DNA from 2 places in the Janibacter sp. DB-40 genome. Region 1 is predicted to be linked to the other one. Evidence: riboswitches for the same ligand, from Rfam matches in the RefSeq annotation. Region 1 holds a riboswitch; the other holds the start of a gene.

Region 1 (3,770 bases):
TGGAAGCCGGTGACCTGGGCGTCGATGTTGAACTCGTCGAGCGTACTCGTCAGGGCCTCGACGACCTGGTCGTTGGCCGCGGAGCGCTCCTTGTGCGGAGGGCCGGGCTTGAGGTAGGTGCTCTCCGGCAAGGTGTAGGTGACGTCGCCGGCCAGGGCGAGCTGCTCGACCCGCTGGGGCAGCGGGGTGGTGGGCGGCGCCTCGATCACCGTCTTGCTCTCGACCTTGGCGGGCGCCACGACGGGGTTCGCGGTCGGGCGCTTCTCGCCCGGACGGGGGCCATCGGCCGCCGGCGGCTCGGCCGGGTCCGTCGAGGCGGGGGCGGCGGAGGGCGCCCCCTTCCTCTTGCGGCCCTTGCCGTCCACGGGCTGCACCACGGCGGCCTGGTCGTAGGCGGTGTCCCCGTCGCGCTGGCCGGAGAGTGCGTCGTCCTCCGCCGAGCGGCGACGGCGGCGGGCCCGGCCCACCGCGGCCCCGGGCGCGTCGGTCGCGGCCCGCTGCTCGCTCACGTGCGCCGGCACCTCGCCGGTGAAGGCGGCGCGGATGTAGGCCAGTCGTTGCGGGACCTCGTGCAGCGGGGTCCCCGTGAGCAGCAGGAGACTGAAGAGGCCGAGCAGAGCCAGCAGGATGATCGCGGGCCACTCGGTCACCGCCGTCACGAGCGGGTCGGAGGCCAGGAAACCGACGATGCCGCCCGCGTCGCGCATGGGGTCCGCACCCTCCGGGGGCTGCGGGATGTCCTTGGCGATGTGGGTCAGGCCGGCGGCGGCGAAGAGGGCCATGACGGTGCCGAAGCCGAGGCGGGCGTCCGCCGCCTCGTTGCTCGGGGTGCGCAGCAGGCGCACGCCGAGGACCAGCAGGACGATGGGGAGCGCGTAGGCGATCCGGCCGAAGGTGCCCGCCGCGACCGCGTGCACGACGTCGCCGAAACCGCCGGCCAGGCCCCACCACTCGCGGACGGCGACGACCAGGGCGAGCGCGAGGAAGAGGAAGCCGAGCCCGTCACGACGGTGCTCCGGCTCGATCTGGCTGGCCCCGTGGCCCATCCGGCGCACGCTCGACCCGGTGGCGCTCGCGACGCCCATCCAGGTGCGCTGGACGGCCGCGAGCGGCAGCGGGAGCCCGCCCCCGGACGCGCCCTTCTTCCGCGCCGCCGGAGCCTTGCCCTTGGCAGTCGGCTTCCGCCCCGAGGGCCGCGTGCTTCCGCGGGGTCGCGAGGCGGCGCTCTTGCGAGCGGTGGTCGACGGGCGAGTGGCCATGCTCGCAGAGTAGGGGAAAGACACGCCTGACACACGCGTCACACGCGCACCAAGGCGGTAGCCTCCCCCAGTGGACTCCCGTCTGGTGCTCGTCGCCGTCGTGACGGGCGCACTCGGGATCGGCGTCCTGGTCGCGCTGCGCAGGGGCGCCTACCGCCGCCCCGACGAGACCGGCCCGCTCCCCCGCCACCTGTGGGTGGTGGCGGTCGCCCCCTTCGCCGGGGTGCTCGTGGCCCGGGCGCTCGCCGATCACCCGTGGCCGGCCCTCCTGCCCTACCTCGTCCTCGTGCCCGCCGGTCTCGCCCTCGCCGCGATCGACGCGGACGTGCACCGCCTGCCCAATGCGATCACCCTGCCGCTGGTGCCGGTCGAGCTCGCCCTGCTCGCCGGGGCGAGCGCCGCGACCGGCGACTGGACCTCCCTTCGCCGGGCGGGTCTGGCGGCACTCCTCGTCGGAGGCGGCTTCCTGCTGCTGGCCCTCGTGCTCTACGGGCGATCGGTCGGGATGGGCGACGCCAAGCTCATCGTCTCCCTCGCCGCAGTCCTGGGCTGGCTCTCCTGGGGCCACGTCCTCCTCGGGCTGTGGCTCGGCTTCGTCCTCGGCGGCGTGGTCGCGCTCGGGCTGCTGCTGGCCCGCCGGGCAGGGCGGGGCACGCACCTGGCCTTCGGCCCGTACCTCGTGGTCGGCACGCTGGTCGCCCTCCTCCTCGGCTGACGTCCCACGATCCGAGACGGGTCGTGCCCGGTCGCGCACTCCGAGCGGTGCGTCCGCTACCGTCTCGACCCAAGGTCACGAGTACCAGCGACAAGCCCCGGCTAGCTGGTCGGCAACCCTCCTTCCGCGGTGGGGTGCTCCGGGTGACGACCTGGCCGGCGGCGTGGTGTCGCCCGGCAAGCGCGGACTCACGGTCGACGCCTGGGTCCTTGACCCGATGGAGTCCTCCATGACCGTCTCCGACCTGCGTCCCACCACCACGGCCCTGCCCCCGCTCGTGTCGGCCGGACTGACCTACCGCGACCACGACGACTCCACCGTCGAGTACGCCCACCTCGACCACGGTGCGACCACCCCCGCCCTCGTCGCCGTCACGGAGGCGGTCACGGCCGCCTCCGCCACCTACTCCTCCGTCCACCGCGGCGCCGGCTTCGCCTCCCGGGTGACCAGCTCCCGCTACGAGGCGGCCCGCGAGGCGGTCGCCGCCTTCGTCGGGGCACGCGAGGACGACCAGGTCGTCTTCACCCGCAACACGACCGACTCCTTCAACCTCCTCGCCCGGGCACTGCCGACGGGCACGACGGTCTTCGTCTTCGCCTCCGAGCACCACGCCGCCCTGCTGCCCTGGGCCGATGCGGTGCGCCTGCCCATCCCGCACAGCCACGCCGAGGCGGTCACGCTCCTCGACGAGGCGCTGCGCACCCACCCGGGCGAGCACCGACTCGTCGTCGCCACCGGCGCCTCGAACGTCACGGGCGAGCACTGGCCGATCGAGCGGCTCGCCGACCTGGCGCACGCGCACGGGGCCCGCTTCGCGCTCGACGCCGCCCAGGTCGTCCCGCACCGCCGGGTCGACATCGCGGCCCTGGGCATCGACTGGGTCGCCTTCTCCGGGCACAAGGTCTACGCGCCCTTCGGCGCCGGCGCGCTCGTGGGCCGCCGGGACTGGCTCGACACGGCCGACCCGTACCTCGCCGGGGGCGGGGCCACCACCCGCGTCGGCGACGGGGCCGTCGAGTGGACCACCGGTCCGGCCCGGCACGAGGCAGGCAGCCCCAACGTCCTCGGCGCGGTCGCGCTCGCCGCCGCCTGCGAGGTCATCGCCGAGCACGAGGAGGCGATCATCGCCCACGAGCACGCCCTGCGCACCCGGCTGCTCAGCGGTCTCGCAACCATCGACGGGGTGCACGTGCACACCCTCTTCGGCGGTCGCACGGGCGCACCCGTGGCGACGATCACGGTCGACGGGCACGACAGCAGCGAGGTCGCCCGCGTCCTCGGCGACGAGCACGGGATCGGGGTGCGCGACGGGAAGTTCTGCGCGCACCCGCTCGTCGACCACCTGCTCGCCGAGCGCCCGCAGTCCACGGCCGTGCGGATCAGCGCCGGTCTCGGGACGACCACCGAGCACGTGGACCGGCTGCTCGCCGCCCTTCGCTCGCTCTGACCCGAGGGCGTGCGAAGGGGGCGGGTGGGGCGGTGACCTCGCTCAGGCCTCGACGACCACCGGGATGATCATCGGGCGGCGACGGATCTTGCCGCCGACCCAGCCGCCGACCGCCCGGCGCACGACCTGCTGCAGCTGGTGCGGGTCGGTCGTGCCCTTGCGGGTGGCCTCGTCCAGGGCGGCGATGATCTTCGGTCGCACCTGGGTGAAGATCTCCTCGTCCTCGGCGAAGCCACGGGCGGTGATCTCCGGGCCCGCGACGACCTTGCCGGTCGAGGCGTCGATGACGACCATGACCGAGATGAAGCCCTCGTCGCGCAGGATGCGGCGGTCCTTGAGCAGCTCCTCC
Region 2 (3,770 bases), 410 kb from region 1:
CAGTGTCTGGGCGATGACGCAGTACTGCTCGGTGAGGTCGAGCAGCTTCGCGGTCGTCGCCTCGTCGGCGTCCGTGTCGAGCGCGAACTCGAGGCGCACGCCGGTGAGGCCCACCGGCACCTCCCTGTCGACGCCGAGGGTGCCGCGCCCGTCCCAGGTGCCGATTGCCCGGATCGTGCCCGAGCGCAGGGTCACGCGCATCGCGGTGGCCACGGAGCGCAGGGTCACCCCCGCGCAGGCGGCGAGTGCCTCGAGCAGGATGTCCGCGGAGCAGGCCTCGCTGCCGTCACCACCGGCCACCGGGTGCAACCCCGCACGGGAACGCCCACCTGCTCCGTCGATGACGGCCGCGATGCCGTCGTCGGCGAGGTTCACGGAGGCCGAGCTGGTCACGAGTGCCTGCTCCGGCTCGTCCCGGTAGAGCTGCTTCAGCGGCTTCTGCAGGGCCCTCAGCTCCTCCGCCGTGGGCAGCGCCCTCGCGTCGCTCATCGCGACGCTCCGACGAGCTCATCGGTGGAGCGCAGCTCCTCGGGCAGGTCCTTCTCGAGCTCGCGCACGATCGGGATGACCTGTCTGCCGAACCTCTCGACGTCCTCCCGGACGTGGAGGAACCCCGTGAGGACGAGGTCGATGCCGACCTTCTTGTACTCGATGATCCGCTCGGCAACCTGCTCGGGAGTGCCGATCAGGCCGGTGCGGAACCCGTCGTTGTACTGGACGAGGTCCTTGAACTCGCTGTCGGCCCACATGCCCTTCTTGTCGGCCGTGGCACTGCCCGCCTGCTTCACGGCCTCGCCGAAGTCGTTGACCTTGTCGACGTCGGCCCTGGCGATGATCTCGTCCACGACGGCCACGGCCTCTGCCTCGGTGTCACGGACGACTGCGAACCCGTTGAGCCCGAAGCGGACCCGTCGCCCGTGCTTGGCGGCCTGCTCGCGCACGGCCGCGACCTGCTCGGCTGCGCCCTCGATCGTCTTGCCGTTCATGAGGTACCAGTCGGACAGACGGCCGGCCATGGCCTGGGCCGAGGTGGAGTTGCCGCCCTGGAAGATCTCGGGGTTGGTCTGCGGCTGCGGCCGGAAGGTGACGTCCCTCGTGCGGTAGAAGTCACCGCGGTAGGTGAAGCCCTCCTGGTCCCACAGCCCCCGCAGGACCTCGATGAACTCCGCCGCGCGGCGGTAACGCTCCTCGTGGTCGAGCCAGTCGAGACCGAGCTCGGTGTACTCCTTCTTGAACCAGCCGGAGACGACGTTGAGCGCCAGTCGGTTCCCGCTCGTGGTCTGCGCCGTGGCGGCGAGTTTCGCGAGGATGTGCGCCGGCCACTGACCGGGGTGCACGGCGGCGATGACCTTTAGCCGCTCCGTCGCAGCGAGTAGGTCGAGTGAGAAGGACACCGACTCGTGCTGGGCATCGGCGCCGTAGGACGCGAGGTAGCGCACCTGGGTCAGGGCGTAGTCGAAGCCGACCTGCTCGGCGGTACGGGCGACGTCGCGGTTGTACTCGGGGGAGTGGTCGGTGCGCTGCTCGATGTCGGAGACGACGAGGCCACCGGAGACGTTGGGCACCCAGTAGGCGAAGTTCAGGGGGTCGGGGAAGGCCAAGGTCAGGCTCCGTTCGGGGTCGTGGTGAGGGCGCTCAGGGGGTGGTAGCCACCGGCGTGGTGCACCAGTGGCGGGCGTCCGGTGATGTCGGCGGTGTCGACGCGCGCGACGGCGATGAAGCTGTCGCCCACGTCGACGAGGTCAACGATCTCGGTGACGAGGCGCGCTGCGCCTCCGTGGATGAGCGGGAGGCCTCCGTCGTCCACGGACCAGGTGCCGTCCTCGACGAAGCGGCGGTCCCGGTGGCCAGCGAACCTGCTTGCGACGGAATGCTGCTCGTCCGACAAGAGGTGGAGCGCAGCCCTGCGGGACCGGCTGATGGTCGCCAGGGAGCTCGACGTCTTGGAGATGTTGAAGCTGACGAGCGGTGGGTCGACCGAGACCGAGACGATCGAGATCGCGGTGAAGCCGACGTGTCCGGCGCTCGAGCTGCCGGTGACGACCCAAGTGCTCGCGGCGGCGCCACGGAAGACATCACGCAGGTCGAGTGGTTCGAGGACGTCGACGAGGGGAGTGCTCATGGGTCCTCCTCAGGAGGTGTGTGTGAGTGCAGGCGTGATCGCGCTTGGCCGGGCCACGTCATGACGAGGGGGCTTCTCGCGCTGGGCGAGAAGGCTCGGGGGAACGGCGGCGGCCGTCGTCAGATGGCGCGACAGGCGCTGACGCCGCGACGCATGAGGTCGACGATGCGGCGGCTGAAGAGCTCCTGCTCGAAAGCAGGGCGCAGGGGAGTGGTCACAGCGGACCCGGAGTGGTGCATCGATCCTCCATCGATCCTGGCGTGAGCACCTGCCCCGGAGGGTGGTTGCTGCGGCGTCGTCGAGCCAGATCTCTCGGCCGCTCTGGATGGGTGCTCCCAGTAGAAGCCTGCAACCGCTCGCCGGTCAATTCGTGTCTCGCCAGTTGGGCCGGGCGTCCACAGCCATACAGCTCATCGCGCCGGCATCCACAGCTTGTCGAACTGCTTCCCGCACGCGTTGCGGGACAACGATTCTGGAGGTGGACGAACAACCGAAAGCGGGGGAGTGGCATGGCCCGAGGCACGACGATCCACGATGTCGACGAGATCAACCACATCGAGCTGACCGGACGGATCAGCGGTGCGCCCACCACGCGGGAGCTGCCGAGCGGTGACGAGCTGGTGACGCTCCGGCTCGTCGTCACCAGGGCAACCGGCGGTCCGGTCGACACCATCGACTGCGCCTGCTGGTCGGCGGGCGCACGACGGGCTGCGGCGCGCTTCGTCGACGGTGACCGAGCGCGGGTCGAGGGGGCGCTGCGTCGACGCTTCTTCAGGACCCCCGGTGGTCCCGCCAGTCGGTACGAGGTGGAGGTGCGCCGGCTCGTGCGGGACCGACGCTGAGTGCGCTCAGCGGGCGGCGAGAATCCAGGAGACCATCTGGTTGTACGGGGTCGGGATGCCGTGCTCCTGGCCGAGCGCGGTCACCCGGTCCGCGAAGAGGGCGACTTCGGTGGGACGACCGGCCACCACGTCCTGCAGCATCGACGTCAGCCCGTCACCGGGAAGGCCCCGCAGGACGCTGTCCCACCGGGTCAGGTCGGCGTCGCCGAGGTGCACTCCCTCCGCCCGGGAGAGCGCGACGACCTCGTGGGCCAGGGCGAGCATGAGGGAGCGGGCCGGTCCCTCGTCGGTGAATGCCGCGTACGGCCTGCGCAGGACCGCCGAGGCCTGGTTGATGGCGGTGTTGACCATGAACTTCCACCACATCTCGTGGCGCATGTCCGCGGGGGTCTGCCACTCGAGACCAGCAGCGTCGAGGGCGGCACCCACCGCGTGCACCCGCTCGGTGGCGGCCAGCCCGGGTGACGTCCCGATCACGAGGTGGCCGGGGGAGAGGTAGGTGACTTCGGACCCCTCTCGTCCGGCGGCCATACCGAGGGCGATGCACAGCACGACCCCGTCGCTGCCGAAGCGCTCGGCGATCGTCACCTCGCTGTCGAGGCCGTTGAGCACGGAGACGAAGGTCGTCCCCGGTCCGACGACGGGGGCGATGTCGTCGAGCGCGGCGGCCAGGTCGTGGTGCTTCACCGCGACGAGGACGAGGTCGGCGTGGAAGTCGTCCACTCCCGGCTCGACCACGCGTGCGCGCAGTGGCTCACCGTTGACCGTGGTCGGGGCGCCACGGAGCCGGGCGGCGCGGTCACCCG

The links. A riboswitch is a leader RNA that binds a small molecule or an ion and turns the genes downstream of it on or off. The one in region 1 is predicted to bind S-adenosylmethionine.
Region 2: it holds a riboswitch for S-adenosylmethionine, as region 1 does, so the genes downstream of both, PVE36_RS07990 (flavin reductase family protein) here and PVE36_RS09975 (aminotransferase class V-fold PLP-dependent enzyme) in region 1, are expected to answer to the same signal.

Annotation. Positions count from the first base shown of each region.
Region 1 covers NZ_CP120360.1:2,104,348-2,108,117, forward strand. The annotation lists partial or broken gene PVE36_RS09965 (DNA translocase FtsK) at 1-1,085, opposite strand, end outside; gene PVE36_RS09970 (A24 family peptidase) at 1,330-1,974, shown strand; SAM riboswitch class IV at 2,048-2,163, shown strand; gene PVE36_RS09975 (aminotransferase class V-fold PLP-dependent enzyme) at 2,204-3,421, shown strand; gene PVE36_RS09980 (ribonuclease J) at 3,464-3,770, opposite strand, start outside.
Region 2 covers NZ_CP120360.1:1,694,164-1,697,933, reverse strand. The annotation lists gene PVE36_RS08000 (OsmC family protein) at 1-489, opposite strand, end outside; gene sfnG (dimethylsulfone monooxygenase SfnG) at 486-1,607, opposite strand; gene PVE36_RS07990 (flavin reductase family protein) at 1,604-2,122, opposite strand; SAM riboswitch class I at 2,366-2,454, opposite strand; gene PVE36_RS07985 (single-stranded DNA-binding protein) at 2,632-2,964, shown strand; gene PVE36_RS07980 (2-dehydropantoate 2-reductase) at 2,971-3,770, opposite strand, start outside.